Regions from separate parts of the Vibrio sp. R12-SG2-ISO1 genome, predicted to be linked through region 2. Evidence: predicted binding sites of a transcription regulator. Region 2 holds the regulator's gene; the other holds the start of a gene.
What was found. The regulator MetJ, encoded in region 2, represses methionine synthesis genes. The targets are predictions, from matches to a motif close to TTAGACNTNTANANGTCTAA.
Positions count from the first base shown of each region.

Region 1: a site for MetJ is predicted at 13,786-13,805, ahead of metH (methionine synthase). Genes of this name have one in related genera too.

Region 1 is NZ_JCBDGO010000015.1:264,943-281,193, forward strand. It holds gene mlaF (phospholipid ABC transporter ATP-binding protein MlaF) at 1-309, opposite strand, end outside; gene AC6R10_RS11735 (calcium/sodium antiporter) at 551-1,516, shown strand; gene AC6R10_RS11740 (KpsF/GutQ family sugar-phosphate isomerase) at 1,533-2,498, shown strand; gene kdsC (3-deoxy-manno-octulosonate-8-phosphatase KdsC) at 2,498-3,055, shown strand; gene lptC (LPS export ABC transporter periplasmic protein LptC) at 3,052-3,615, shown strand; gene lptA (lipopolysaccharide transport periplasmic protein LptA) at 3,596-4,093, shown strand; gene lptB (LPS export ABC transporter ATP-binding protein) at 4,214-4,939, shown strand; gene AC6R10_RS11765 (RNA polymerase factor sigma-54) at 5,011-6,498, shown strand; gene hpf (ribosome hibernation promoting factor) at 6,524-6,811, shown strand; gene ptsN (PTS IIA-like nitrogen regulatory protein PtsN) at 6,822-7,268, shown strand; gene rapZ (RNase adapter RapZ) at 7,268-8,131, shown strand; gene AC6R10_RS11785 (HPr family phosphocarrier protein) at 8,136-8,414, shown strand; gene mgtE (magnesium transporter) at 8,596-9,951, shown strand; gene metH (methionine synthase) at 10,057-13,737, opposite strand; gene AC6R10_RS11800 (cation:proton antiporter) at 13,907-15,184, shown strand; gene AC6R10_RS11805 (GGDEF domain-containing protein) at 15,329-16,251, shown strand, end outside.
Region 2 is NZ_JCBDGO010000010.1:187,817-204,067, reverse strand. It holds gene AC6R10_RS10085 (bifunctional aspartate kinase/homoserine dehydrogenase II) at 1-1,521, opposite strand, end outside; gene AC6R10_RS10080 (O-succinylhomoserine (thiol)-lyase) at 1,521-2,687, opposite strand; gene metJ (met regulon transcriptional regulator MetJ) at 2,948-3,265, shown strand; gene AC6R10_RS10070 (malic enzyme-like NAD(P)-binding protein) at 3,379-4,659, opposite strand; gene rpmE (50S ribosomal protein L31) at 4,900-5,121, opposite strand; gene priA (primosomal protein N') at 5,447-7,648, shown strand; gene cytR (DNA-binding transcriptional regulator CytR) at 7,999-9,006, shown strand; gene AC6R10_RS10050 (SPOR domain-containing protein) at 9,157-9,702, shown strand; gene hslV (ATP-dependent protease subunit HslV) at 9,843-10,385, shown strand; gene hslU (ATP-dependent protease ATPase subunit HslU) at 10,425-11,759, shown strand; gene frdD (fumarate reductase subunit FrdD) at 11,844-12,221, opposite strand; gene frdC (fumarate reductase subunit FrdC) at 12,234-12,617, opposite strand; gene AC6R10_RS10025 (succinate dehydrogenase/fumarate reductase iron-sulfur subunit) at 12,620-13,378, opposite strand; gene frdA (fumarate reductase (quinol) flavoprotein subunit) at 13,378-15,186, opposite strand; gene epmA (elongation factor P--(R)-beta-lysine ligase) at 15,379-16,251, shown strand, end outside.

The DNA of each region.
Region 1 (16,251 bases), on a different contig from region 2:
GTTGTCAAACACGGTTAAGTCGGTGAACAGTGCGCCCGATTGAAACAGCATGCTCATTTTTTTACGCTCTCGATAGAGCTTGTTGCGACTGAGGGTAGGAATATTGTGACCGTCAAACCAGACCTCACCGCTGTCTGGGTAGAGTTGACCGCCGATCAACCTGAGTAAGGTCGTTTTACCAATCCCTGATGGGCCCATAATGGCTGTGACCTTGCCTTTCGGCACGCTGAGATCGACATTGTCGAAGATCTTGCGCGTCCCTCGAGAGAAGGTAAGCTTCTGGATAGTAACCAAATCTTCTTCTGGCATAACGAACCCGTTGATATCCCTATTGATGCGCAATCATAAGCAGATTAATGACGAATTTAAAGCCACACAGCGTGAATTGTGAGTGACTCTTTCTTTATTAATTTAACGACAAAAATAATTAAATTACGAATTTCACAACAAAATGAACATGAAAATTCTCCTTTTACCGCTTCCCTTTTAAACGGCAAAGCGTCAAAATTGACGGTTAAATTCTCACGTTGTCTACTGTTTAGGGATTATCATGCTTGAAGCGATTGCGTTTCTCATCGTCGGGTTAGTGTTGCTTGTTTGGAGTGCGGACAAACTGGTGTTTGGCTCCGCCGCGCTGGCTCGAAACTTCGGTATTTCTCCGTTGGTTATCGGTATGACAATCTTGGCGATGGGCTCCTCAGCACCGGAAATGATGGTCTCGGCAACCGCCGCCCTTGAAGGTAAAACCGATACCGCGGTGGGCAACGTACTAGGCTCGAATATCGCCAACATCGCACTGATTCTCGGCATCACAGCGCTCATTAAACCTCTCTCCATCAGCTCAGCCGTCATTCGACGTGAGTTACCACTGATGGTGGGCGTTACCGTCCTAGCGGGTGTCCTACTCTGGGATAACCACTTAGGCTTTTATGAAGGCGCGCTACTGTTTGTGCTGTTTGCTGCCTTTATTGTGGCGATGTTGCAAATAAGCCGCAGCGAAAAGCAAAAAGGCGACGCACTACTAGAAGAACAAGAGTCTGAAGTGCCTGAAGGGGTGAATAACCTCAAAGCAGGCATTTGGGTCGTGGTCGGTTTAATTTTGCTGCCTATCGCGGCCGACACTTTGGTCGATAACGCGGTGGTCATCGCCCAATACTTTGGCATGAGCGATCTGGTCATCGGCCTGACCATCATTGCTGTCGGCACCAGTCTTCCTGAGCTCGCCGCCTCACTGGCTGGCGTCATGAAAGGGGAAGATGACATGGCGGTCGGTAACATCATCGGCTCAAACGTATTCAATATTCTTGCTGTCATGGGCATCCCTGGCATTCTTAACCCATCCATGCTCAGCGAGTATGCGATGGGACGTGATTTTTGGGTCATGCTCGGCGTATCACTCTTATTGGTCGCGATGGCGCTGGGTAAATCACGCAGCATCAATCGATTGGAAGGTGGCGTGCTGTTTTTCTGCTTTATCGCCTACCAAACCTATCTCGTGATGAACATGGCCGCTTAACCTTTTGGAGTTTTGTATGTACGACTACCGCAGCGCCGCGCTCGAGGTGCTGAACACTGAAATTGATGCACTCAAGCAACTCGACCAATACTTCAATGACGATTTTGCCAAGGCGTGCGATCTCATTTTGAACAACCGTGATGGCAAAGTGGTCGTAATGGGGATTGGCAAATCTGGCCATATTGGCAATAAAATTGCCGCCACGCTGGCGAGCACAGGCACATCGGCGTTTTTCGTCCACCCAGGCGAAGCCGCGCATGGCGATCTCGGCATGATTGATCCCAATGATATCGTGCTGGCTATTTCAAATTCCGGCGAATCTTCAGAAATCTTGGGCCTTTTCCCTGTGCTTAAGCGCCTAAATATCAAAATCATCAGCATGACCGGCAAGCCAGAATCCAACATGGCTAAGCTGTCTGATTTGCATTTGCAAATCACGGTGCCAAAAGAAGCCTGCCCACTAGGCCTGGCGCCTACCTCAAGCACCACGGCAACGCTGGTGATGGGTGATGCACTGGCGGTTGCCATGCTCCAAGCACGCGGCTTTACCGCCGAAGATTTTGCGCTCTCCCACCCAGGCGGCGCTTTAGGCCGTAAGCTACTGCTGAAGCTGTCAGACATCATGCACACCGGTGAACAACTGCCTTTGGTGACGCCAACTACAGTGATTCGCGATGCACTCTTGGTCATCAGCGAGAAAGGGCTGGGCATGACGGCCGTGGTCGATGAAGCGCAAAAACTGGTCGGTATTTTCACCGATGGTGATTTACGTCGTATTCTCGATAAACGTATTGATATCCACACCGCGTTAATCGGTGATGTCATGACGACGCACCCAACGACGGCCAGCCCGGACATTCTGGCCGCAGAAGGTCTGGCTTTGATGCAAAACAAAAGCATCAATGGCCTGATTTTATGTCAAGAACAACGCGTCGTGGGCGCACTGAATATGCACGATTTATTGAAAGCGGGAGTGATGTAATGTCTGCGATGATTGACACTCTTTACCAACCCGTGGAACCGAATCTGTTTGCGATTGCCAAACAGATTAAACTGCTTATTTGCGATGTCGATGGGGTGTTTTCTGACGGCCTGATTTACATGGGTAATCAGGGCGAAGAACTCAAAACCTTTCACACTCGCGATGGCTATGGCGTCAAGTCCTTGATGAATGCAGGCATTGAGATTGCCATTATTACTGGGCGCCGCTCTGCGATTGTCGAAAATCGCATGAAAGCGCTGGGAATTACGCTAATCTATCAGGGCCAAGATGACAAACTTAAGGCATACCAAGACATTTGCGACAAGCTCAACATTGCACCTGAGCATACTGGCTACATTGGTGATGATTTGATTGATTGGCCAGTTATGGATAAAGTCGCGCTCAAAGTGTGCGTGGCGGATGGTCACCCATTGTTGGCTCAGCGCGCCAATTATGTCACGGCTATTCGTGGCGGACATGGCGCCGTGCGTGAGGTGTGCGACCTGATCCTTCAAGCACGAGATGAACTGGATACTCACAAAGGTTTGAGTATATGACACTAACCCGTATTGGCTATCTACTCTTGCTACTTGTTGTCGCCATCAGTGCTTACACTCTGATCAACAAGCAGCAAAGTTATGATATTCAAGTTGATCCGGACACAGAACTGCCCATGTTCAGTGGTCAAGGCTTAGAAAATACCTCATACAATGAACAAGGGATTCGCAGCTATGTGATCACGTCTGCTCATTTGGATCACTTCGCGCAAAGCGGCGATACCGTTTTTCAAAGCCCTGTGCTAAAAGTCTATCGAGACGGCACAGTGCAAGAGTGGGAAATCACCGCAAAACGTGGTGTCCTCACCAAAGATCATGTTTTGACTCTGTATGAAGACGTTCTGACCACCAACTTATTGCCAGATTCTGGCTTTGACACTCTGTCCACTGACACCATGAGTATTCAATTGGACAACCGAGATTTTTGGGCTGACAACCAAGTCACTTTAGTCGGCCCACAGTTTGAAACAGTAGGGCAAGCCATGAAAGGCAACTTTGCAGATAACAACGCAACCCTCTACAAACACGTACAAGGTAGATATGAAACTCTCACACCTTAGTCTGATTTCCTGCTTGTTACTGACAAGCAACGCCATGGCCCTCTCAACCGACCGAGATCAGCCCGTATACATTGACTCTGACAGCCAACAGCTGGACATGCAGAGTAACCAAGTCACTTTCCTCGGCGATGTGAAGCTCAAGCAAGGCAGCATCAATATCAACGCCGATAAAGTGGTAGTGACTCGAGATCCTGCTGATGGTTCCATTCAAGAAATTGAAGGGTATGGGAATTTGGCGACCTTTTCCCAGTTGACCGACGATGGCAAAACCCTTTACGGTGAAGCGAAAGAACTCTATTACAAGATGGTCGATGATCAGCTGACGATGATTGACCAAGCGATGCTATCTCAAGACGACAGCGTGATTCGCGGCAACCAAATTCGCTATAAAATTTCTTCACAGAAGTTGATTGCAGACGGCAAAGAGAAAGGCGATCGCGTGTCGACGGTTCTACAGCCACAAGCGGTACAAGAGTAACGAGCTAAAACGTCGCGATCACTCGCGAAAACATCACTAAAGCGAAACGTAGCTATATCGATACGTAACTATGTCGGTACGTAACTACAGCGATACGAAACCATAGCGACACAAAAAATTATGGCGATATTAAAAGCGCAAAACTTAGCGAAAACCTACGGCAATCGAACCGTCGTGACAGACGTCAGCCTGCAAGTCGAATCGGGCCAAATCGTCGGGTTGCTCGGCCCGAACGGCGCGGGTAAAACCACCTCCTTCTACATGATCGTGGGGTTAGTGGCTCGTGACGAAGGCTCCATCAGCATTGATGGCAACGACATCAGTATTTTGCCGATGCACAGCCGCTCTCGCATGGGCATTGGTTACTTGCCTCAAGAAGCGTCGATTTTTCGTAAGTTGTCGGTCGAGGACAACATCATGGCGGTACTCGAAACACGTGAAGAGTTGACCCGTGAGCAGCGCCAAGACCGCCTAGAAGATTTACTTGAAGAATTCCACATTCAGCACATTCGACACAGTGCGGGTATGGCATTATCAGGGGGAGAACGTCGCCGAGTTGAAATCGCGCGAGCATTAGCGGCCAATCCACAGTTCATTTTGTTGGATGAACCCTTTGCTGGGGTCGACCCCATTTCCGTTATCGACATCAAGAAAATCATTGAACACCTCAGGGATAGAGGTCTCGGTGTCTTGATCACTGACCACAACGTTCGTGAAACATTGGATGTGTGTGAAAAGGCTTACATCGTTAGCCAAGGCCATCTGATTGCAGAGGGCACACCGAGCGAAGTGTTGAACAACGAGCAGGTGAAACAAGTTTATCTTGGTGAACAATTCCGTCTATGATTACAGTAAGTAACAGAGATAATAATAGGATGAACAAGAAAGTTCTCCAGCATTAAGGCAAGCATTACTGAATGAAACCCTCATTACAACTCAAGCTAGGACAGCAGTTAGCCATGACGCCACAATTGCAACAAGCGATTCGCTTATTGCAGTTGTCGACCTTGGATCTTCAACAAGAAATTCAGGAAGCATTGGACTCCAACCCACTACTCGAAGTGGAAGAGACCAATGACGAGGTAAACGTTGAAGAAAAAAACCGTACTGAGGAAAAAGAGAGTCGCAATGAGGCGTCAGACTCGGATTCTGCAGAACCTGAATTTTCCGAGATCGAGACCCAAGACAGCTCCGAAATGATTGAAAAGTCGGAGATCAGTAATGAGCTTGAAATCGATACTACATGGGATGATGTCTACAGCGCCAACACCGGCAGCACCGGGTTAGCCGTTGATGATGACATGCCGGTTTATCAGGGTGAAACCACCCAATCTCTCCAAGATTACTTGGTGTGGCAACTGGATCTGACCCCGTTTAGCGACACTGATCGCACCATAGCACTCGCGCTCATTGATGCCATTGATGACTACGGCTACCTTACCGTTTCACCGCAAGATATTCTCGACAGCTTCGACAATGAAGAGATCGAAATCGAAGAGATTGAAGCGGTGCGTAAACGCATCCAGCAATTTGACCCACTCGGCGTCGGCTCTGTGAACTTGCAAGATTGCTTGCTGCTGCAACTGGCGACCTTCCCTGAAGAGACCCCCTGGCTTGCGGAAGCGAAAAAGGTGCTGACCGATCATATTGATCAATTAGGTAACCGCGACTACAAACTGATCATTAAAGAGACTAAGCTCAAAGAAGCCGAGCTCAAAGAGACCTTAACACTGATTCAACAGTTGGATCCTCGCCCTGGCAGCCGGATCGCTGAAGATCACGCCGAGTACGTTATCCCGGATGTGTCGGTGTACAAAGATCATGGCAAATGGGTGGTGACCATCAACCCCGACTCTGTGCCACGCTTGAAAGTCAACCAACAGTACGCGGCGCTCGGTAAAGGCAATAGTGCCGATAGCCAGTACATTCGCACCAATTTGCAAGAGGCGAAATGGCTGATCAAAAGCTTAGAAAGTAGAAATGAGACGCTACTCAAAGTTGCAAAATGTATTGTTGAACATCAACACGATTTCTTTGAGTATGGCGAAGAAGCCATGAAGCCGATGGTATTGAACGACGTCGCATTAGCGGTTGATATGCACGAGTCCACCATCTCACGGGTTACGACACAAAAGTATATGCACACCCCTCGTGGCATTTTTGAGTTGAAATATTTCTTCTCTAGCCATGTCAGTACCGACAATGGCGGAGAGTGCTCATCCACTGCAATCCGAGCACTTATTAAGAAGCTGGTCGCTGCCGAAAACAGCGCTAAACCTCTTAGTGACAGTAAGATTGCAGCACTACTCGCTGACCAAGGAATTCAGGTCGCAAGGCGGACAATAGCTAAGTACCGTGAATCTCTAGGGATCGCCCCGTCGAGTCAGCGTAAACGCCTGCTATAAGGCCAACAACCGAGAAGGAAAGTCTATGCAAATTAATATTACCGGTCATCACGTCGAGCTCACCGATGCAATGCAAGACTACGTAAACGAAAAGTTTCAAAAGCTAGAGCGGTTCTTCGATCACATCAACAACGTCCATGTGGTACTTCGAGTTGAAAAAGTGCGTCAGATCGCTGAAGCTACCCTTCACGTAAACCAAGGCGACATTCACGCCTCTTCAGACGAAGAAAACATGTACGCGGCGATCGATTCGTTGGTCGATAAACTCGTGCGTCAATTGAACAAGCACAAAGAAAAGCTAAATACCCACTAAGTCCATAACCATGCAACTACGCGAAATCCTTACACTGGACTGCACGAAAAGTGCAGTTCAGTGCACCAGCAAAAAACGAGCCCTAGAAATGATCAGTGAAATTGTGGCTGATAAAACAGGCCAAAGTTCCACTGAATTATTCGAATGTATGCTCAGCCGCGAAAAAATGGGCAGTACTGGCATAGGAAATGGAATTGCCATTCCCCATGCTCGTATGCAATCGAGCGACAAAGCGATTGCCGTTCTACTGCAATGCGAATCGCCGGTCGAATTTGATTCCATCGACAATCGCCCTGTCGATCTGATGTTTGCGCTTCTGGTCCCTGACGAGCAGTGCAAAGAGCACTTGAAAACCCTCTCGAGTATGGCAGAACGCCTCAACGACAAACAGGTCCTCAAACAGCTGCGCAAAGCTCAGTCTGATCAAGAACTTTACGACATCATGGTAAATCAGTAATGCGCTTAATTGTGGTCAGCGGTCAATCGGGTGCCGGGAAAAGCGTGGCACTGCGTGTCTTAGAAGACCTCGGATACTATTGCGTCGACAATCTACCGGTGGATCTGTTGGATGTGTTTATCCAGACCGTGCAAACCAGCAAACAGAGCGTGGCGGTCAGTATTGATATCCGCAACCTACCCTCAGAGCCGACACTACTGGAAGACATCCTGACCAAACTTAAGCAATCGTCGGATGCCAGCGTGTTGTTTCTCGATGCCAACAAAGAAACGTTACTCAAACGCTACAGTGAAACGCGCCGCATTCACCCGCTGACATTAACCCAGCACAACACCTCCCTTGAGCAAGCGATCGAAAAAGAGAAATGCCTCCTCGCCCCGCTCAAAGAGCAAGCCGACTTGATCATCGACAGCAGCAGCCAGTCATTGCATGAGCTGAGCGAAACCGTGCGCATGCGCGTGGAAGGCCGTGAACGCAAAGATTTGGTGATGGTGTTTCAGTCGTTTGGTTTTAAATATGGCCTGCCTTCTGATGCCGACTACGTATTCGATGTGCGCTTTTTACCTAACCCACATTGGGATCCGTCGCTGCGGCCGTTGACTGGCCTCGATACGCCAATCAAATCGTTTTTAGAGCAGCATCAAGAGGTGCTGGAGTTAAAACGACAAATCCAAGGATTTATTGAGCAGTGGTTGCCACTGCTTGAAAAAAATAATCGCAGCTACCTCACCGTAGCCATAGGTTGCACCGGCGGGAAACATCGCTCGGTCTACCTCACTCAGCAGATTGGCGAGTACTTTGCCCAGTTGGGCCATCAGGTCCAAATTCGTCATACCTCTTTAGAGAAACATCATAAGGAATAGCCGTATGCAGCAAGAGAGCAGAACCGTCCTCATTCAAAATCGACTTGGCCTTCATGCTCGTGCTGCTGTCAAATTGGTCGAGCTTGCTCAATCCTTTGATGCCGTGCTCACCATCCAAAATCCTGAAGGCAAAGAAGCCACCGCAGACAGTGTGATGGGTCTACTGATGCTTGAGTCCGCTCAAGGTGAACACGTGACGATCAGCGCAGAAGGCAGCGATGCCTCACCCGCCTTAGAAGCGGTCTGCTCGCTGATTGAAGACAAGTTCGACGAAGAGGAATAGCGCCGATTCGGCCCTCACTGGCACACGCCACCTTTTAGTTTCCCCCTCAGAACGCCACTCGCCTTCCATTCATCACATGGGCGCACTTTTCTCCTCGGCAAAGTCGTATCATGAGGTTACTTAACGTAAGATTTAAGTTACTATTCAATCCATTGTGAACCATTAGAGTCAGGGGGAATCCATGGCCGAGCAAATTGAATTCGATCAAGCTCACCAAGCCCTGCAAGAAGTATCTGAAGCGCTCGAAAACGGCCGCTTCGTCCATGTCCGTCGCCAATTGCAGGACATGGAACCCGAAGATATCGCCCATCTCCTAGAAGCCTCACCTCGTAAAAGCCGTGAAGTCCTTTGGCAACTCACCGATCCAGAAGATTACGGTGAAATCCTCGACGAGCTCAACGAAGACGTCAAAGACGACTTGGTGTCCAAAATGGCACCAGAAAAGCTCGCCGAAGCCACCGAAGGGATGGACACCGACGATGTCGCTTACGTACTGCGAAGCCTACCGGATGATCTCTCTAGAGAAGTTCTGTCACAAATGGATTCGACAGAGCGTCTGCGCATTGAAACCGCGCTCTCTTACCCAGAGGACTCAGCCGGTGGTCTAATGAATACCGACGTCATCACCATTCGTGGTGATGTCGATGTGGATGTCGTGCTGCGTTATCTGCGCATGAAAGGCGAGCTGCCTGAAGCGACCGATGCCTTGTATGTCATTGATGAAGAGAACCACCTTATTGGTGAACTGCCCATTACCACGCTCATTACGACTCAGCCCGACATCAAAGTTGCCGAAGTGATGGAAGATGCGGATGAGGCTATCGAAGTGACCATGAGTGACTCCGACGTCGCCAGCTTGTTTGAGCGCCGTAATTGGGTCTCAGCGCCGGTTATCGATGAGAACAAACATCTGGTTGGGCGTATTACCATCGATGATGTGGTCGATGTCATCCGAGAAGATGCCGAGCACTCCATGATGAGTATGGCCGGTATGGATGACGACGAAGATACCTTTGCGCCCGTGGTCAAATCAGCCCGAAAACGCAGCATTTGGCTTGGGGCCAATGTGTTGGCGGCGCTCGCAGCGGCCTCGGTCTCGAACATGTTTGAAGCCACACTCGAGCAGATGGCCGCGATTGCCGTCTTGATGACCATAGTGCCTTCGATGGGCGGCGTAGCAGGCAACCAGACGGTCGCGCTCGTCATCCGTGGCTTGGCATTGGGCCATATCGGTGATGCCAACAAACGAGAACTATTAATGAAAGAAGCCGCCATCGGTCTGCTTAACGGCATTTTGTGGGCATTGATCATCGGCGGGATCGTAATTGCTTGGAAAGGCGACTGGATGCTTGGAGGCATTATCTCTGCCGCCATGCTCACCAACCTGTTTGTTGCCGGTGTTGCTGGCGTGATGATTCCTGTGCTGCTGAAAAAAATGAACATCGACCCTGCATTGGCAGGCGGCATGGCGCTCACTACTGTCACCGACGTCATCGGTCTGTCGGTCTTTTTAGGCTTAGCGACGCTGTTTGTTTAACTCAGCCGCCACCAGATATTCAACAGATATTTCAAAAAGACAAAGCGCGACCCAAGGGCCGCGCTTTTTGTTAGTGACACTCAGCGCAAGCGCTAAGAGAGTAGACTACCCATTGATATTGGGACCAAGCCACTTCTCCGCTTCCAACATGTCCCAACCTTTGCGCTGTGCATAGCTCTCCACCTGATCTTGCTGGATTTGAGCAACGGCAAAGTAGCGCGAGTCAGGGTGAGAGAAGTACCAACCTGAGACAGAAGCGCCAGGGAACATCGCATAGCTCGACGTCAGCGTCATGCCTATGGTGTTTTCAACGTCCATCAGCTCCCAAATTGCGCCCTTCTCTGTGTGCTCAGGACACGCAGGATAGCCCGGTGCAGGACGAATGCCTTGGTATTTCTCGCGAATCAACTCCTCGTTGGATAAGTTCTCATCGGCCGCGTAGCCCCAAATCTCTTTGCGTACCCGCTCATGCAAGTATTCTGCGAAGGCTTCGGCCAAACGGTCTGCCACCGCCTGAATCATAATGGCGTTGTAATCATCCCCTTGCGCTTTGTATTCATCAGCCAACTCACGCTCATTGATGCCACCTGTCACCGCAAACGCGCCAATCCAATCGGCCTTACCGGATGATTTCGGTGCGATGTAATCCGACAAACAGTAGTTGTAACCTTTAGGTTTTTCCGTCTGTTGACGTAAGTTGTGCAACACTTTAGCCACCTCGGTACGCGACTCATCGGTGTACACTTCAATGTCATCGCCAACGCTGGCCGCAGGGAACAAAGCACACATGCCGCGGGCTTGCATCAAGCCCTCTTTTTCAACGCGATCCAACAGAGCGTTGGCATCTTCGAACAAGCGTTTCGCCTCTTCACCGACCTCTTCATGGTCGAAGATTGCCGGGTATTTACCGACCAAGGACCACGTCATAAAGAATGGCGTCCAATCGATGTATTGGCGCAGCGTTGCAATATCAAAATCATCAAACACATGCACGCCGGGTTTCGCAGGAACCGGGGGCGTATAGCTTTGCCAATCAATTGCCACTTTATTGCTTTGCGCTTGCTCTAAGCTTACCGGCTTAGTGCGGGGTTTCTTACGGTTATGTTGATCGCGCACCACGTCATAGTCCGCTTGCAGCTTTTCAACAAACGCTGGCTTTAACGTCTCAGACAACAGCGAGGAACAGACCCCGACCGCTCGTGAGGCATTATTCACATACACCACAGGTTGTGAGTAATTTTGCTCAATTTTCACTGCGGTATGCGCTTTCGATGTGGTCGCGCCGCCAATCAAGAGTGGCAAATCGAAGTTGAGGCGCTCCATTTCTTTGGCGACATGCACCATTTCGTCCAACGATGGGGTGATCAGGCCAGACAAACCAATGATGTCTACCTTCTCTTCTTTTGCGACTTTTAGGATTTGCTCGCACGGCACCATCACACCTAAGTCGATAATTTCGTAGTTATTACACTGCAGCACCACACCAACGATGTTTTTACCTATGTCGTGAACATCGCCTTTTACGGTCGCCAGCAGAATCTTACCGTTGGTCGAGCCGGCTTGTTTCTCTGCATTAATGTACGGCTCTAGGTGAGCCACAGCTTGCTTCATCACACGCGCGGATTTCACCACTTGAGGAAGGAACATTTTCCCTTCACCAAACAGGTCTCCAACCACGTTCATGCCATCCATCAGTGGCCCTTCGATGACCTCAAGAGGCTTGCTCGCATTGACTCGCGCCTCTTCCGTATCATCGACAATAAACTCGGTGATGCCTTTCACTAGCGCATGTTCTAAACGCTTTTCAACAGGCCATGTGCGCCATTCCAGTGCTGAGGCATCCTCTTCTTTGCCGACCCCTTTTTCGGCGTATTCGCCGGCAATATCCAATAAGCGCTCGGTGGCATCAGAGCGGCGGTTAAGCACCACATCCTCTACCGCTTCACGCAGCTTGTCTGGGACGTTGTCGTAGATTTCTAACTGCCCGGCGTTGACGATGCCCATGTCCATGCCGTTCTTGAAACAGTGGTAGAGGAACACCGCATGAATCGCTTCGCGTACATAGTTATTACCGCGAAACGAGAACGATACGTTGGACACGCCACCTGAAATCATCGCATACGGCAGATCGCGTTTGATGTCTGCCACGGCTTCAATGAAATCAACAGCGTAGTTGTTGTGCTCTTCAATACCGGTGGCCACCGCGAAGATATTCGGGTCAAAAATGATGTCTTCCGGCGGGAAGCCCACTTCGTCAACCAAAATACGATACGCGTTCGTACAGATTTGGAGTTTGCGTTCACGCGTCTCCGCCTGACCCACTTCATCAAACGCCATCACAATCACAGCGGCGCCGTAGCGTCGGATCAGCTTGGCCTGCTCAATGAATTTCTCTTTGCCTTCTTTGAGCGAGATCGAGTTAACGATGCCTTTGCCTTGGATGCATTTCAGACCCGCTTCAATCACCTCCCACTTCGACGAGTCAACCATAATCGGCACGCGGGAGATTTCAGGCTCAGAGGCGCACAAGTTAAGGAAGCGCACCATGCAAGCCTGCGCATCAAGCATGCCCTCGTCCATATTGATATCGATGATTTGCGCGCCGTTTTCCACTTGCTGACGTGCCACTTCTAGCGCTTCATCATACTGCTCTTCTTTAATAAGACGCTTGAATCGTGCCGAGCCCGTGACGTTAGTTCGCTCGCCGACGTTAATAAATAGCGTCTCTTTCTCAATAGTGAGCGGCTCTAACCCTGACAAACGGCACGCGACGGGGAGCTCTGGCAGCGCGCGCGGTGTTACACCATCGACCACACGAGCCATTTCACGAATATGCTCTGGTGTGGTACCACAACAGCCACCAATTAAGTTAAGAAAGCCGCTTTTCGCCCACTCCTCAACATGTTGCGCCATCTCTTGTGGCGACAAGTCATACTCACCAAACGCATTCGGCAAACCGGCGTTTGGGTGCGCCGAGACAAAAGACTCTGAAATACGCGAGAGTTCATCGACGTAGGGACGCAATTCATCAGGGCCAAGTGCACAGTTCAAGCCAAACGACAACGGTCTAACGTGACGCAGTGAGTTGTAAAAAGCTTCGGTAGTCTGGCCAGAGAGCGTACGTCCAGAGGCATCGGTAATCGTCCCTGAGATCATCACAGGCAGGCTAATGCCGAGCTCTTCAAATACGCTGTCAACGGCAAACGCACACGCTTTGGCGTTGAGGGTGTCAAAAATGGTTTCGATAAGAATCAGATCGCTGCCGCCTTTGATTAGGGCGCGCGTTGACTCAGAGTACGCCTCGACCAACTGATCAAAGCTGACATTGCGATAACCTGGGTCGTTCACATCAGGAGAGATGGAACAGGTGCGGTTGGTTGGGCCCAACACGCCCGCGACATAGCGAGGTTTGTCCGGCGTTTTTGCCGTCCATTCATCGGCCGCCTCACGTGCAAGTTGGGCCGCTGCGAAGTTAATCTCTTCGCTTAAACTCTGCATGTCGTAGTCGGCCATCGCAATCGTGGTGGCATTAAAGGTATTGGTTTCGAGAATATCCGCACCGGCTTCTAAATAGGCGCTGTGGATCTCTTTGATCAATGCAGGCTGAGTCAACACCAACAGATCGTTGTTCCCTTTTAAATCACAATGCCAATCGGCGAAACGCGTACCACGATAGTCTTGCTCTTCGAGCTTGTAACCTTGGATCATGGTGCCCATGCCACCATCGATCAAAAGTATCCGTTGTTGCAATTGCGCTTCGATTTGCTGCCTTACATTACTTCCCACAGTACTGCCTCATTCCTTTCGTTATTTCCCCATCCTATCACAGATCAAAAAGGAGTCTAGACGTCTAAACGGTAAAAATACGTCTCACACCACGGGTAAAAATCATTTGCTATTTGAACAAGTCAGTAACAAAATTCTTGTTCATAATTTGTTACATACTGGAACGCTCATGTCAGTCTACTACACACTCTGCTTTTTATCGGCTGCGGCAATGCTGATTGCCTTTGTAAACAGCAAGATAGGTAAAATGCAGACCACCATCGCCATCACTGCGGGCTCAATGGTGCTGTCGTTACTCATTTTGGTTGCAGGCCAAAACGATTGGTTCCAACTGACAGAAATTGCGTCAAAGACGGTCGCCAGCATCAACTTCGAAGATTTTTTGTTGAAGGGGATTCTCGGCTTTCTCCTCTTCGCTGGCGGATTGGGCATCAAACTGCCCAACCTTAAAGATCAAAAATGGGAGATCACTGTCTTAGCCTTGGGCGCCACGCTGTTTTCGACGTTCTTCATCGGATTTGGTCTTTATGCTTTTTGCCAATGGCTGAACATTCCGTTTGATCTGGTGTACTGCTTACTCTTCGGGGCACTGATCTCTCCGACGGACCCGATTGCCGTGTTAGCGATCGTCAAAAAGCTCAAAGCCCCCAAACGTATCTCAACCCAAATTGAGGGAGAGTCCCTTTTTAACGACGGCTTTGGCTTGGTCATTTTCGTCACTCTTTACACCATCGCTTTTGGTCACGACACGCCGACACTAGGCAGCGTCACCTTGCTGTTCGCACAAGAAGCGATGGGTGGCATTGTGTATGGCTTTGCCCTAGGGCTGTTGTTCCACTACCTGATCAGCGCGACCGACGATCACTCTATGGAACTACTGCTGACCATCGGCATTCCCACCGCAGGTTACGCCTTTGCCGAGGTTTTGCATGTGTCGGGCCCGTTAGCAATGGTGGTCTCAGGAATCATGATCGGTAACTGGACGCGCTTTATCGGCTTTTCAAAAGAGAGTGAAGATCACCTCGACCATTTCTGGGAGCTGATCGATGAATTCCTTAACGGCGTCTTGTTCCTTTTGATCGGTATGTCGATGTTGCTGTTTGAATTCCATCAAGAAGACTGGATCATGATGGCGGTCGCCGTTCCTTTGGTCTTGCTTTCGCGTTATCTGAGCGTGTTTTTCTCTTACGTAGGGTTTAAGCGCTATCGAACCTACAACCCTTGGTCAGTCAAAATCCTTACCTGGGGTGGCCTAAGAGGTGGATTAGCGCTGGCCATGGCACTCTCCATTCCCTCTGGCATTTGGGTCATTCAAGATAAGCTGATTGATGTTAAAGAGATCATCCTTGTTATGACTTACTCTGTGGTGGTGTTTTCCATCTTAGTGCAAGGCTCTACCATTACCCCAATGGTAGAGAAAGCCAAAAGGGCAGAGAAACAGGCCTAGTGCCCGCAGCAATGTGCATAGATGCCAGCAAAATACGCTGGCATTTTTCTACCTGTATCGGATAAATGACATCCGATTGCAGCTATCGCCAAGCAAAATGTCTACTATAACTCTTCGATAGGCGCCCCCATCTTTGGCTACGTTATGGAAAACCTCTCTTTAGACATTCGCACACTTAACTTCACGGTTATCGTCTTCTCCTTTATCTATTCTTCAGGCTTGTTCTTTTATCAAGCCTCGCAGAAACAAGTTCAAGGCCTAAACCGACTGGCCGCTGGCATCTTTATGATTGGCTTAGGGCCGCTGTTTTTAGGTTTTCGAGGAACCGCGCCAGAGTGGCTGACCATAGTGCTCGCCAATACTCTCATCATGCTGGGTTTTCTTTTTACCGTAAAAGGCATCTGCGCGATTCGCGCCTATCACAGTAAAGGAGTGCGATGGTTAGAGGGAGCATTGCTGCTAGCAGGTCTACTGTTTGTTTTCTTTACCTATGTAACGCCATCCATCAATGCCCGTATTCTTATCTTAAGCGCCTACCTCAGCGCCTCCTGTTTTTTCGCAGCTTGGGCACTGCTTAAGGGCGAGAAGGACGATGCCAAGTTTCCACTTCTCATGATGGTGATCCCATTTGTCAGCTATGGCAGTTTTATGGTGTTTCGCCTCGTCTATACCGCGCTCGGGCCTACGATTAGCAGTTATATGAGCTCTGGACTGATTCATGCCCTGACCTACCTATTCTGCATCATATTAATGGTTGCCATTAGCCTGAGCATGCTATGGCTCATCAATGCAAGATTGCTCGACTCCATCCATCAGTTGTCACAAAAGGATCCACTGACAGGACTCTATAACCGACGAGCGATGGACTCGTTACTGCCTTCTCTAGTTCATCAATCGAAAGAGGAGCATCTGCCCCTTAGCGTGATCATGACTGACATCGATAACTTCAAACGGATTAACGATGAGCTAGGGCATCTGGTGGGAGACAAAACCATTGAGAAAGTCGCCAAGCTTATGCAGCGTACCCTACCAGATTCGGTATTGGCAATACGTTTTGGCGGTGATGA
Region 2 (16,251 bases):
CGCGCTAGGATCGATGCCTTGGTCATTAAACCAATAGGTTTGGCTGTCGATCACCGCCACGAGCTCAAAACTCATTCCACGACGCTTTTCTAGCTCTGCTTTTTGTTCTGCAAACAGGGTTAACCAACTGGAGCCAATGTTGCCTTTGCCGCATAGGGCGATGCCGACTCGTTTTTGTGCTTGGAAAAGTTGGTTGTGAATCGCCTTAACGAGTGGTTCGGTTTCGGTGCGGCGTAAGACAGCCACCAAACTGAGACCGGAACGAGACTCAGAGATGAACTCGACAGGCGATGACTTGAGCTTCTGGTAAAAGCCGTAACAGTGGTTGGCGTTGTTGGTGACACCAGCGCCCACCGCAGCAACAAGGGCGTAGCCCTCTTTGAGTTTAATTTCTGCTGCGATGGCGGAATCTTGTAAGAAGCCTAAAGCGCCCCCTGCAATTTCCGAGGTATAAGCAAGGCGTAATGAGTGCTTATCCGCTTGGACTTCATAAGTTAAAGGTTCAAGTTGGGCGCGTTTCAAACTGCTCAGCACTTCTTTTTCCATGCGATTGAAATCATGGCCAGAGGCGAAGTTTAACTGAATCAACAACACGTCATTGAGTGAGGAGATGATCTTGGCACCACGCCCAGAGGCGAGGACGCGCTCAATGCGGCTAGAGCCAGATTCAGGGTCGTAACTGCAGCGCAAGTGTAAGTCCATCGTACTTTGAGCGACAGGCTGCAAGGTACGGCTATGCAGCACGGGGGCGGCAAGGCGTGCCAGTTCACTTGCTTCATCCAGTCGCAATAGGGGCAGAAGACAAGCATCACTGACAAGGCGAGGGTCTGCGCTGTATACGCCAGCAACGTCACTCCAAATCGTGACGCGACTGACCTCTGCGAGCGCGCCAATCACGGTGGCAGAGTAATCGGATCCGTTTCGGCCAAGCAGCACGGTTTGGCCTGCTTGGTTTTGCGCCATAAAGCCGGTAAACACCAGACGACGCTGTGAGTGTTGCGCCAAAATTTCCTTCAGTAGTGGGTAGGACTGACCACGATCCACTTCAGGTTGCGTGCCGGTTTCTGCCCGTAAGAAAGTGCGAGAGTCTTGCGCGATGGCTGGTAAACTCGCTTGATTCAATAGCGCGGCGAGCAGTCTTGAGGACCACATTTCACCGTGGCCAAGTACCGCAGCTCGCTCCACCTCGCTTAACGGGGCGCTTAATTCACCGAGGGTGGTGAACTCGTCTTTGAGCGTCGCCAGCATGTGCGCTTGTTCGTCGTCACTGTCAATCAAGGCTTCGATAAGCCCTGTTTGGAATTGTCGTACCGACTGCAACGCTTCATGGGCAAGACGGCCATCTTTATAGAGCGCTTCGGTAAATTCAATCAAATGATTGGTGGTTTTACCGGCCGCTGAGACAACGATCAGATCATCGCTGCCTGAGTATTCTTTGAGTATGGTGACTACCCGGCGGTAGCACTCCGGATCCGCTAAGCTGCTACCACCAAATTTATGCAGTTGACGCGATGTCGTCATTACGCGGACTCCTTCACACAGTTAAAGGCTTGTTTGAGATCGTCAATCAGGTCATCGGCATCTTCAAGACCGACAGACAGACGCAGCAGTTGCTGAGAGACACCCGCCTCGGCCAGCGCCGCTTCACCCATCGCACGGTGGGTCATTGACGCTGGGTGACAAATGAGGCTTTCTACGCCGCCTAGCGATTCTGCAAGCGAGAAGAGTTTCAACTCACCGACAAACTGTTTCAGTTCTTCAAAGCTGCCAGCGAACTCGAAGCTGAGCATAGAACCAAAGCCGGATTGTTGTTTCTTGGCGATGTCATGGCCAGGGTGATCCGGCAAGCTTGGGTGATAGATGCGGCCGACCAGTGACTCTGTTTTCAGAAAGTCGAGAATGTTTGCCGAGCTTTGTTCGTGCACCTTCATTCGTGCGCCCAACGTGCGGATGCCACGCAGCGTCATGTAGCTATCAAACGGCGTGCCGGTGGCCCCAATGCAGTTGCCCCACCAAGCCAGTTCTTCAGCGTGCGCTTTGGTTTTGGTGATCACCACGCCGCCAATCACATCGGAGTGACCGTTGATGTATTTGGTGGTTGAGTGAATAACGAAATCGGCACCCAGTTCGAGTGGCTTCTGGAAAATCGGGGTTAAGAAGGTATTGTCAACCGCGACCAGCGCGCCAACTTGTTTCGCTTGCTGGCAGACTTTCTCGATATCCACCACACGTACCAAAGGATTTGATGGCGTTTCCAACAGGATAAGCTTGGGTTTCTGGTTGATGGCGGCGGTCAAGGCTGCGTCATCGGATTGGTCGACAAACAACACGTTGAAGTCGCCCTTTTGCGCGCGGGTATTGAAGAGTCGATAGGTGCCACCGTAGCAATCGTGTGGCGCGATGATCAAATCGTCTGGACCGACAAACGCAGAGACCCAAAGGTTGAGCGCTGAGGTGCCACAATTGGTCACTACAGCGCCTTCTCCACCTTCTAACTCATACAGCGCCGTTTCAAGCAGGCCACGGTTCGGGTTACCAGAACGCGTGTAATCGTATTTCGGCACTTCACCAAACGCCGGAAAGCCATAATTGGTCGAGAGATAAATAGGGGGAACGACAGCGTGATGTTGGGTGTCTGACTCGATACCAGTACGTACCGCGATGGTGGCGGGTTTGCGCGTGCTCATAGCGTTTTCCTTGCGAACAGTAGTGACTTGTTTTAGGGAATGCGATATACCTGTTGCTTATCAGGTGTATCCGGCACCCAATGTGGTGTAATGCTGCGACACACTCACAGTTTGGGCCGATTCCACTCCTATCGCCAACCACTTTACTTCTCATTTTTTAAGACGTCAACACTTCTAGACGTCTATATGTCTTTGCTTGTAGCCATAAATACCGTTAAAATTGTGGTTTAAACACTCATACGCAAATATAAAGGTGCGCAATGGCAGACTGGAATGGCGAATACATTAGCCCATACGCAGAACACGGTAAGAAAAGTGAGCAAGTGAAAAAAATCACGGTCTCCATCCCACTTAAAGTCCTTAAGGTATTAACAGACGAGCGTACGCGCCGCCAGATCAACAACCTGCGTCATGCCACCAACAGTGAGTTGTTGTGTGAAGCGTTCTTGCACGCTTACACAGGTCAACCATTACCGACGGATGAAGATTTGCGTAAAGACCGTCCAGACGATATTCCCGCTGAAGTGAAAAAGCTGATGACGGAGATGGGGATTGAGTTTGAGGCGTTTGACGACTAACGCTCGCCCTGTTTTGCACCGAATTTGAATGCCAAAGCCGCTGACATCGTCAGCGGCTTTGTTGTTTTTGCTCAGCCAGAGACAAAGTCCGTGGCTGGCAGTGGGCGTCGAGATTACTCGATATCCATGTAATGGTCAGGCAGCTCAATGCGTGCCACCCCGGATTCTACCGCGGCTAACGCGACCGCTTTGGCGACGCGGGGGAGTAGTCTTGGGTCCATCGGTTTTGGAATAATGTAGTCTGGGCCAAACGAGAGTGAATCCACACCCGCGGCGGTCAGAACATTGGCAGGGACCTCTTCCTTCGCCAGTTGACGGATCGCTGCTACGGCAGCGAGCTTCATCTCATCGTTGATCTCGCTAGCACGTACATCCAGTGCGCCACGGAAAATAAACGGGAAGCAAAGTACGTTGTTGACTTGGTTCGGGTAGTCACTGCGACCTGTACCCATAATGAGGTCATTGCGTACATCATGAGCGAGCTCAGGTTTGATCTCAGGATCTGGGTTAGAGCAGGCAAACACGATGGGTTTGTCGGCCATCAATTTAAGATCATCTGGCGATAACAGGTTAGGACCAGAAACGCCAAGGAACAGATCGGCGCCTTCGATGACATCTTGCAGCGTACGTTTGTCGGTGTTGTTGGCAAACAGTTGTTTGTATTCGTTGAGATCATCACGTCGAGTGTGGATCACACCTTTGCGATCCAGCATGTAAATTTTCTCGCGCATCGCGCCGCACTTGATCAGCAGCTCCATACAAGCGATGGCTGCCGCACCGGCGCCCAGACAGACAATCACGGCGTCTTCCAGTTTTTTACCCTGTAGCTCAATAGCGTTGAGCATGCCAGCAGCTGTCACAATGGCGGTACCGTGTTGGTCATCATGGAAGACTGGCACATCACAGCGCTCAATTAATTGTTTTTCGATTTCAAAGCAGTCTGGCGCTTTGATGTCTTCTAAGTTGATGCCGCCAAAGGTATCCGCGATGTTGGCGACCGTGTCGACAAACTCATCGATGGTGCGGTGTTTGACTTCGATGTCGATGGAGTCCAAACCTGCAAAGCGTTTAAACAGCAGGGCTTTACCTTCCATCACGGGCTTTGATGCTAGTGGGCCAAGGTTACCTAGGCCAAGAATCGCTGTGCCGTTGGAGATCACTGCCACCATATTGCCTTTTGCAGTGTACTTATAGACATTATCGGGGTTTTGAGCGATCTCTCGTACAGGCTCGGCCACGCCTGGGCTGTAGGCGAGTGCGAGATCTTGCGCGGTTTCTGCTTGGGTGGTCAGCTCGACAGAGATCTTGCCTGGTTTTGGAAAGGCATGGTAGTCGAGAGCTTTTTGGCGAAATTGTTCTTCAGGGGTCAGGTCTTGACGGTGGTCATCAGGCATAGAAATAGGTACTCGTTAAAATGATTCAGCACAAAGGGGGTTAATCATTTTAGAGGAACTGAGTCAAGCTGCCTAGGTCAGAATGCGAGCGAGTAGGGTAATATGTGGGAAATGACTGGAGATTAGACCAGATAGAAAGAGATATGACTGCGGGTTTTACTGTGAATAGGTTAATTGCTCTAAATCTCTGGCAACAAAAAAGGACGCCGCAGCGTCCTTTTTCCTATCCGCGAGAAGGAATTACTTCTTGCCGCTTGATAGAGCACCGAAACGCTTGTTAAAGCGATCTACACGGCCGCCTGTATCAACGATACGTTGCTTACCAGTGTAGAATGGGTGACATTTGTCACATACGTCTAGGTGGATTGATTCTTTGTCTAGAGTAGATTTGAACTCAAATGTGTTGCCACAAGAACAAGTTGCTGCTACTGCTTTGTATTCTGGGTGGATTCCAGCTTTCATGGGGTAACCTCAATATAGGCCGTGTCGCTATCCGATTCAGAGCCGGACACCACACGTAGTTAATGTAAAATGGATTTAGGACACCGCTGCCAGAGCAGCCATATCTCTAAGGCGCGATATAGTAATGAATAGTACGCCTAGGATCAACCGATTTGGGGTAGAAATCGCTACTTTTTTAGCCGCTTCAGGAGAGGGAGACGCATGGATGTTATCGCGAAGTGGCGTTACCCGCGTCTCCTCATACAGACACTGAGATGCGCTGGCTTTTCTCACTCTGCCTTTTCCCTTAGACTAAACGCGTCATCGACCTGCAGTGAAAGACTGAATGAGACCCACCATCGCCCGAGTCGCGTTACCCGTACCACTAGATAAACAGTTTGACTATCAAATCCCTGGACACCTTTTTCCAGTGATTGGTGGGCGCGTGTCTGTGCCTTTTGGCCGTCAAACCTTAGTCGGTATCGTGACAGCCTTGGTGCAGCAGTCATCGCTGCCGATGGACAAAATCAAGCCGATTAAGCAGGTGCTCGACAGTCAACCCGTTTGGCCCGACTCGTTATATACCTTGTTGCACTGGTGCAGTCACTTTTACCAATATCCACTTGGCGACACCTTAGCCAATGCGATGCCCAGCGCCCTGCGGAAGGGAAAGCCGGCCGATTTTACCGCCGTGGTGGAATGGCAACTGACGCCAACCGGACGCGATCAATTGATGCATGGGTTTGGCCGAGCGGTTAAGCAAGCCAAAGTGATGCAGATGCTGCAACACGGCCCGACGTCACACCAACGTTTTATTGATGAAGAGGTCAGCACTAGCGTGCTGCGCGCGTTGACAGACAAAGGTTGGATTGAGTCGATTGAGCGCAAGCCTCATTTTGCTAAGTGGGGTGCTGACATTGAAGCCGATGTCGAGAAACCAAAGCTGAATGAAGAACAAGCGATCGCCATCGCGACGGTCAACAGTTTCAGCGGTTTTGGCTGCTTTTTGCTCGAAGGGGTGACCGGGTCAGGTAAAACCGAGGTGTACCTCAACATGATTAAGCCAGTCCTCGAACGGAGTCAGCAGGCTTTGGTGTTGGTGCCGGAAATCGGCCTGACGCCGCAAACCATCAATCGCTTTCGAAAGCGTTTTAACGTGCCGATTGAGGTAGTACATTCTGGATTGAATGACACCGAGCGCCTCAATGCCTGGTTGTGCGCGCGCGATAAAGTGGCCGGCATTGTGATTGGGACGCGATCTGCATTGCTGACGCCTTTTGCTGATCTGGGCATTATTATTGTCGATGAAGAGCACGATAGCTCTTACAAGCAGCAAGATAGCTTGCGCTACCATGCGCGCGATGTGGCGGTCATGCGCGCCAACAAAGAGCAGATCCCGATTGTTCTTGGTTCAGCAACGCCCGCGTTAGAAACGCTGCACAATGCGCTGTCTGGCAAATATCATCATCTGCATTTGTCTCGCCGAGCAGGCAGTGCGGTGCCCACCACCAATCAAGTGATTGACGTCAAAGGGCTCTATTTAGAGGGGGGCCTCTCTGCGCCACTGATCGCTCAAATGCGCAAGCACCTCAACGCAGGCAATCAGGTGATGCTGTTTTTAAATCGACGCGGCTTTTCCCCGGCTCTGATGTGTCACGAATGTGGCTGGATCGCAGAATGCAAGCGCTGCGACGCCTACTACACCTACCATCAGCACAGCAGCGAAATTCGCTGTCACCACTGTGGCTCTCAGCAGCCGACGATCCACCAGTGCCAAGGGTGTGGTTCCACTCAACTGGTCACTGTTGGGGTGGGAACCGAGCAGCTAGAGAAACAACTGCATACGCTCTTTCCAGAGCAGAAAACCATTCGTATTGACCGCGACAGCACGCGGCGCAAAGGCAGCCTAGAAGAGGCGTTAAGCGCCATTCGACGCGGTGAATATCAGATTCTGATCGGCACGCAAATGCTCGCCAAAGGGCACCATTTCCCGGATGTGACGCTGGTGGCGCTGTTGGATGTCGATGGCTCACTCTACAGCAGCGACTTTCGAGCCTCTGAGCGTTTAGCCCAGCTATTCATTCAGGTGGCAGGCCGAGCGGGGCGTGCCAGTAAACCCGGTGAAGTGTTGTTGCAAACCCACCACCCAGAGCACAGCCTATTGCAAGCACTGTTGAAAAAGAGTTATCGGGACTTCGCCGAGGTGGCCTTAGCAGAGCGAAAACTGGCGGCGTTGCCCCCGTATTCGTTTTTAACGCTGTTTCGTGCGGAGGCGAACCAATCTGAGCTGGTGGAAGAGTTCCTACGCCAAGTCCGCTTTACTTTAGAATCCCACCCTCTGTTTGATTCCGGCTGCATGGTGCTGGGCCCGACACCCGCCCCGCTTGCCAAACGTGCGGGTAAGTTCCGTTGGCAATTACTGCTGCAAACCGAGCAGCGCTCATTAATGCAAAAGCTGCTGGCCAGTGCTAAGCCGGCTATCGAGTTGCTGCCGAGCGCGAAAAAGGTCCGTTGGTCGGTCGATATCGAGCCTCAAGACTTGAGCTAACACGCCGATTAGTTTAAATAAGGGCAGGGACGATAGGCGCTGTGAGCTGATTTCGTTCTTTTTCATTTATTTGTGATCTGGCTCTCTTTTATAGTTCGGGTTTTGTTAAATATCCCGTAACTTTCTGTTTCGAAATGAATAAACTAGTTGTTTGGAAAGGGATAGGCGAAGCGAACCTTGGCAAGAGCCAAACGATTGCGTTTCGCTGCCAATAAGAGTGGGCATCAGCCTACCATCATCATAAGCGGTGCAGGATTGACCCCGTCATCACCACACCAGACGCTATGATCAAGGCAACAAGGTTTAGGTGGCTAAAGCGCTACATCTTTAATTAAGAGGGTTAATAACTTATGGCGACAATGAAGGATGTTGCCCAGCTTGCGGGAGTGTCGACGGCGACGGTATCACGGGCGTTGATGAATCCCGAGAAAGTCTCTTCTGCGACGAGAAAACGCGTCGAAGAGGCGGTGCTTGAAGCTGGCTACTCACCCAACTCGCTGGCGCGCAATCTGCGTAGAAACGAATCAAAGACCATCATCGCGATCATCCCAGACATATGCGATCCCTATTACACCGAAATCATTCGTGGCATTGAAGATGCGGCTATGGAGCACGGTTACATCGTATTGCTTGGGGACAGCGGCCAACAAAGAAAGCGTGAAAGCTCTTTTGTGAACTTGGTATTCACTAAGCAGGCCGATGGCATGCTGCTGCTCGGTACGGATTTACCGTTTGATGTTAGCAAGGCAGAACAAAAGAATCTGCCGCCGATGGTCATGGCCTGCGAGTTTGCGCCTGAGTTAGAGTTGCCCACCGTGCATATTGATAACCTCACTTCCGCATTTGAAGCGGTCAACTACCTGACTCAGATGGGCCATCGCCGTGTCGCGCAGATTTCAGGGCCTGAGAGTGCTCTACTGTGTCAGTTCCGTCACCAGGGTTATCAACAAGCGTTGCGCCGCGCAGGCCTAACGATGAACGAACACTATTGCGCAGAAGGCAACTTCACATTTGAAGATGGTGCGAAGGCGATTCGTCAGTTGTTGGCCTTATCTGAGCCGCCGACAGCGGTTTTTTGTCACAATGATATGATGGCGATTGGCGCGATTCAGGAAGCGAAAAAGCTCGGACTTCGCGTGCCACAAGATCTATCGGTCGTTGGTTTTGATGACATTCAGTTTGCGCAATACTGCGATCCACCACTCACTACGATTTCTCAGCCGCGTTATGAAATCGGGCGTCAGGCGATGCTGATGATGCTTGAGATCCTCCGTGGCCACGACGTGCGTGCCGGTTCTCGACTGCTCGAAACCGAACTGGTGATTCGAGATAGCGCCGCGCCGCCGCGCGTCCTCTAGACGACTTGAACGGTCATTGAGCCGCCGGGCGCGCTGGTCGCGCCACTTTGCGGCCAGTTTTGCTGAGCCGCTTCCAATTCCGGTCTGTCCTCACACACAAATCTGCTTTAACATAGCGAGCAGTTGTATTGAATGGTTTGATAATCAGTTGTGGCGAATAGAGATTACGTAAAGCGCGGCAGTAGCCGTAAGCCGACTAAAAAAGCCGCCCCGCGCCGCAAGAAACCGTGGCGCAGTGGTTTGTTGGCCATCGCATTGGTCTCGGCGTTCGGTTATGGGTTGTATCTACTCAGTAGCGATCCTGAGCCGCCTGCGCCGGTGGTTCAACCCGCGAAGCCTACCCCGAAACCCAAAGCGAAAAGCAGCCAAACTCTCCCTCCTCCGCCAGAAGAGAAGTGGGATTATGTCGAGTCGTTGCCGAGTCGTGAAGTGGAAGTGAAAGCCAAAGAGCTGGTGGTGTCTGAGATTCCCTACATCATGCAGTGCGGCGCGTACAAAACCGCGCAGCAAGCTGAAGCGCGTAAGTTGGATATTGCTTTCCAAGGCATCAACAGCAAAATTCGCAAAAAAGAAGACAGCAGTTGGTATCGTGTGGTGCTTGGCCCATACAAATTTAAGCGTGACGCAGAGCGTGACAAGCACAAGTTACAGCGCGCCAAGATCGAGCCTTGTGCGATTTGGAAAGAAGCACAATAAACGCCCACGTCTAATGCGTTCAAAGTCAAAACATCGCCTCGCCTTCTTGTCGGGGCGATGTCTTTTCTGCCCTTGAATTCTGTTTTTCACAGCCTCATATAAAGACTAACATCCAAATGAATAAAGTATGAGGCCCCACCGTGACTACCATTGTATCCGTACGTCGTAACAACAAAGTCGTCATTGCTGGTGATGGACAAGTATCACTGGGTAACACCGTGATGAAAGGCAACGCACGTAAAGTTCGCCGTTTGTACAACAACAAGGTACTTGCGGGGTTTGCCGGTGGTACTGCCGACGCGTTTACCTTGTTCGAACGTTTTGAAAGTAAGTTGCAAATGCACCAAGGTCATTTGACCAAAGCGGCGGTTGAGCTGGCCAAAGATTGGCGCAGTGACCGTGCGCTGCGCAAGCTTGAAGCTTTGTTGGCCGTCGCTGATGAGACGGCATCGTTGATCATTACCGGTAATGGTGATGTGGTGCAGCCAGAAAACGATTTGATCGCGATTGGTTCTGGGGGCAACTTTGCGCAAGCGGCAGCGACGGCGCTGCTCGAAAACACCGAACTCGACGCCCGTGACATCGCGGAAAAGTCGCTCAAAATTGCTGGTGATATCTGTGTGTTCACCAACCATCACCACACTATCGAAGAACTAGAAATCCCGCACAGCGCTGCGAAGTAAAAAGCAAGATAGTGGTCACTACATTTAAGGAATTCAATTATGTCTGAAATGACTCCTCGCGAAATCGTCCACGAACTGAATCGCCACATCATTGGCCAAGAAAACGCAAAACGCTCTGTGGCGATCGCGCTCCGTAACCGCTGGCGTCGTATGCAGCTAGAAGAAGGCTTGCGCAGCGAAGTGACACCGAAGAACATTCTGATGATCGGGCCAACGGGTGTGGGTAAAACTGAAATTGCCCGTCGCTTAGCCAAGTTAGCCAATGCGCCCTTCATCAAAGTTGAAGCCACCAAGTTCACGGAAGTGGGCTACGTGGGCAAAGAGGTGGAGACCATTATTCGTGATTTGACCGATGTCGCGGTCAAAATGACGCACCAACAGGCGATGGAAAAAGTGAAGTTCCGCGCCGAGGAGCAAGCCGAGGAGCGCATTCTTGATGCGCTATTGCCGCCAGCACGCGATGCTTGGGGCCAGAATGAGCAGCAAGACGAGAGTTCGTCGAATACTCGTCAAGTGTTCCGCAAAAAACTCCGTGAAGGCAAACTTGACGATAAAGAGATTGAGATTGATGTCGCTGCGCCACAAATGGGCGTCGAGATCATGGCGCCTCCTGGCATGGAGGAGATGACCAATCAGCTTCAAGGCATGTTCGCCAACTTAGCCGGTGATACTAAGAAGAAGCGTAAGCTGAAAATCAAAGATGCGTTCAAAGCGTTGACCGAAGAAGAAGCCGCGAAGCTGGTCAATCAAGAAGAGCTCAAAGAACAGGCGATCTTTAACGTCGAAAACAACGGTATCGTGTTTATCGATGAGATTGATAAAATCTGTAAGCGCGGCGAAAGCTCTGGCCCGGATGTGTCTCGTGAAGGCGTACAGCGTGACTTACTGCCGTTGATTGAAGGCAGCACGGTCTCGACCAAACACGGTATGGTCAAAACTGATCATATTCTGTTTGTCGCATCGGGCGCTTTCCAAGTGGCGAAGCCGTCGGATCTGATTCCAGAGCTGCAAGGTCGTCTACCGATTCGTGTCGAGCTGGAGGCACTCTCTAGCCACGATTTTAAGCGCATCCTAACGGAGCCTAAAGCATCACTGACCGAGCAATACTGCGCGTTGATGAAAACCGAAGACGTTGACATTGAGTTCACCGAAGAGGGTATCACCCAGATTGCAGAAGCGGCATGGACGGTCAATGAAACCACCGAGAACATCGGTGCACGCCGTCTGCACACTGTGATGGAGCGTTTGATGGATGAAATCTCCTTTGAAGCGACCGACAAGGCAGGCTCTAAGCTGGTGATTGATGCGCAATACGTGAAAGCGCGCTTGGGTGAGTTTGTCGAAGACGAAGATCTCAGCCGCTTTATTCTGTAAGTGCGATAGACACTCACAAACGAGGCACAAGATAAACAAAGCCCGCTCAGTTGAGCGGGCTTTCTATATTTAACAGGCTGAGGCCTAGATCATAAAGATAAAAATGACCGCCAACGCTGAGATAAGGGCTGCGAAGAAGTAGCAGGCAATTTTGCCGACGACACCCGCATGGATTTTAAGATCATGCATGCCGTGATGAACACGGTGCATGGCATGCCACATGGGTAGAGCCAGTGTGCCGATGATAAACAGCGCACCGATGATGCTGGTGGCAAACTCGGACACGCGCTCATAGCTCAATGCGTCTGCGCTGATGATGCCCAGCGGGGCCAGCACACCTAAGACCAAAATAGTCACAGGGGTGATCATCGCGAACCAGGTGCCGCCAGCGCCAAATAGCCCCCACCATACTGGCTCATCACTGCGTTTAGGGGCTCTGTTAACGTTGAAATTTGAATTCATGATTACGGCTCCTTACACCACCACGAGGACGACGAGAGAGATAAACGCCACCGCTGCCCACTGAGTGAGAACGACGATCTTTTTATCAACGGGTTTGCCTTTTAAGCGAATCGGCATCACTTGCGGCATCATGCTAAAGAAGGTTTGGGCATGCAGTAAACTGCCAGCCAACGCCACAATGTTGATGGCGATGACCACTGGGTTTGCCATAAAGCCAAGCCAGCTTTGCCACGCTTCTGGGCCTTTGACCAGCGAACCCAATCCGATGGTGAGGAACAGAGTAAACAGCACCAAAGGCAACACCGTTGCTTCACGCAACATGTAGAAGCGGTAAAACGGATGATCTTTCCACCAGGTGCGTTTCACTTCACGAACGTAAGGTTTACGGTTACTCATCCTTATGCCTCCTCTTTTGCAGGTGTGCCGTCAGGCTTTAACATAGCAATCACGAAGTCCATCGAGGATTCGACTTTGCCTTGGTTCACCGCCGCCGCAGGGTCCACGCTCTTCGGACACACTTCTGAGCAGTAGCCGACGAAGGTACAGCCCCATGCGCCATTGTCACCGTTGATCAGCGCCATGCGCTCGGCTTTACCGTTGTCGCGGCTGTCGAGGTTATAACGATGCGCCAAGGTGAGGGCCGCAGGGCCAATGAACTCAGGGTTAAGACCAAATTGAGGGCAGGCGGCGTAGCACAAACCACAGTTGATGCAGCCAGCAAATTGCTTGTATTTGGCCATTTGCTCAGGCGTCTGTAGGTTAGTGCCGTCTTCGGGTTTACGGTCGTTTCCTATGATGTAAGGCTTGATGGCTTCAAGACGCTCAATGAATGGCGTCATATCGACAATCAAATCTTTTTCGATAGGGAAGTTTGCCAACGGCTCGATTTTGACGCCATTTGGGTAGTCACGCAGAAAGCTCTTACACGCCAGTTTTGGCACACCATTGACCATGATGCCGCAAGAGCCACAAATCGCCATGCGGCAAGACCAGCGGTAAGAGAGCTCTTTGTCTAAATTGTCTTTGACGTAACCAATCGCATCGAGGATGGACATGGTTTCATCAAACGGCACTTGGAAGGTTTCAAAGTGCGGTTCGTTGTCGGTTTCTGGGTCATAACGCAGAATGTCGACTTTTTGAATGCGGTTGGCTGACATTAGGCTTTCTCCTCTGCGTTTTTCTCGGCGGCTTCTTGTGCGGCGGCTTTTTCAGCGGCTTCACCGTAGAGGCGTGCTTTCGGCTGTGACTTGGTGATGGTGACATCACTGTAGTCGATGCTTGGCGCTGCATCCGCTTGATAGAAGGCGAGGGAATGCTTAAGGAAGTTCACGTCATCGCGCTCTGTGCAGCCATCATCAAGACGCTGGTGGGCACCACGAGACTCTTTACGCAAAATCGCCGAATGTACCATGGCTTCCGCCACTTCAAGGCCGTAACCCACTTCGATGGCGTAGAGCAGATCGGTGTTGAACACCTTACCTTTGTCCTTGATGCCAATACGCTTGTAGCGCTGTTTGAGCTCGGTGATTTTATCTATGGTTGCTTGCATCAGATCTTCTTGACGATAGATGCCGCAGCCCGCTTCCATGGTGTGGCCCATTTCCGTGCGAATATCCGCCCAGTTTTCGTCACCCTCTTGATTCATTAGGGCTTGAATACGGGCTTCCACCTCTTTGATTTGCGCGTCAATCGCGGCGTCATTCCAACCTTTGAACTCGGCGGCGCGCTGCACGGCTTGCTCGCCCGCCACACGGCCAAACACAACAAACTCAGCCAGGGAGTTTGAACCTAAGCGGTTTGCGCCATGCAGACCGACAGACGCACACTCACCGACCGCAAATAGGCCTTTGATGCGTGTTTCACACTGGCCATTGGTTTCGATCCCGCCCATGGTGTAGTGAACCGTTGGACGAATTGGGATGGGCTCTTTGGCTGGGTCAACGTTAACGTAGGCTTTGGCCAGTTCACAGATGAACGGCAAGCGCTCTTGGAGGTACTCTTCACCGAGGTGGCGCAAATCAAGGTGGACCACATCACCGAGTGGGTGCTTGATGGTGTTGCCTTTTTGCTGCTCATGCCAGAACGCTTGGGATACTTTGTCGCGTGGCCCGAGTTCCATGTATTTGTTCTTCGGCTGACCCACCGGTGTCTCTGGTCCCATGCCGTAATCTTGCAGGTAGCGGTAACCGTTTTTATTGACGATGATCCCGCCTTCACCACGACAACCTTCGGTCATGAGGATACCGGTACCAGGTAGACCGGTTGGGTGGTATTGCACGAACTCCATATCACGCAGTGGCACACCATGACGATACGCCATCGCCATGCCATCGCCTGTCACGATACCGCCGTTGGTATTACAGTGATACACACGACCCGCACCGCCCGTGGCCAGTACCACAGACTTGGCTTTGATGGTGACCAGCTCCCCTTCCGACATATGAATGGCAATCAGACCTTGCACTTCACCGTCATCCACCAACAAGTCAACGACAAAATACTCATCAAAACGGTTGATGTTGTTGTATTTCATCGAGGTTTGGAACAGGGTGTGCAGCATGTGGAAGCCAGTTTTATCCGCTGCAAACCAGGTTCGCTCGACCTTCATACCGCCAAAGCGGCGCACGTTGACTTCGCCGTTTTCTTTCCGACTCCAAGGGCAACCCCATTGCTCCATCTGGATCATTTCGCGCGTGGCGTTTTCAACAAAGTATTCAACGACGTCCTGTTCACAAAGCCAGTCACCCCCACCCACGGTGTCGTTGAAGTGGTTGTCTAGGCTGTCTTCATCCTTGATAACTGCGGCTGATCCACCTTCTGCAGCAACCGTGTGGGAACGCATAGGATAGACTTTTGAAATCAAAGCGATGTTTAAATCGGGATTTGCTTCAGCTGCTGCAATAGCAGTTCTCAGACCAGCGCCGCCGGCGCCGATGACTGCGATATCTGTGGTAATGGTTTGCACAGTTATCCTCCAGTGTGAAAGTGCGGATGATTCCGCTTGTTATTGTTGCTTTGGGAAGCCCCCAAAAGTGGTAGGGGTAGTGTAGAAGAGCCACTCTAGGGAAAAATTGATGTATTTAGGTTTTTGCTCCGGTAGTGCACATAAGAGCATAAAAAATCTAGGATATGTGATAGTTATCACGGCGACTGAGGGATGGGGATGAGTGGGCTATCAATGAGGCCGGCGATAACCTGCTTAACCCTTGTTGGGCTTTGTGATACGTTGCGCAGCAAATCACTTCAAGAGAATAGAGCTTTGAACTGGCAACCGACCACATCGATCGCAGCGCTGAAACAGCGTGCTCACGTATTACAAACCCTACGCCAATTTTTCGCTGACCGAGGCGTCATGGAGGTGGATACTCCGGCGATGAGTCAAGCGACGGTGACAGACATTCACTTGCACACCTTTCAAACTCAGTTTGTCGGTCCTGGCTATGCCGATGGGCAAGCGCTCTATTTAATGACCAGTCCTGAGTTTCACATGAAACGCTTATTGGCAGCGGGCAGTGGTTCGATTTATCAGATCAACAAGGCATTTCGTAACGAAGAGAGTGGCCGCTATCACAATCCGGAGTTCACCATGTTGGAGTGGTACCGGGTGGGTTTTGACCATCACCAACTGATGGATGAGATGGACGACTTGTTGCAGCAGGTCCTAAACGTGGCGCCGGCTGAGCGAATGAGCTACCAAGACGCCTTCTTGCAAGTGCTTGGTGTGTGTCCGTTAGGTGCGAGCATGGAAGAGCTCAAAGTCGCCGCTGCCACCTTGGGGCTGGCGGATATTGCTCAGCCAGAGCAAGACAGAGATACGCTGTTGCAACTGCTATTTAGTGTCGGTGTGGAAGCCAAGATTGGTCAAACTCGTCCTGCTTTTGTGTACGACTTCCCAGCGACGCAAGCGGCGCTCGCGAAAATTAATCCGACCGATGAACGGGTTGCGGATCGTTTTGAAGTCTATTTTCGCGGCATAGAGCTCGCTAACGGATTCCACGAATTGGATAACCCCAAAGAGCAACAAGCGCGT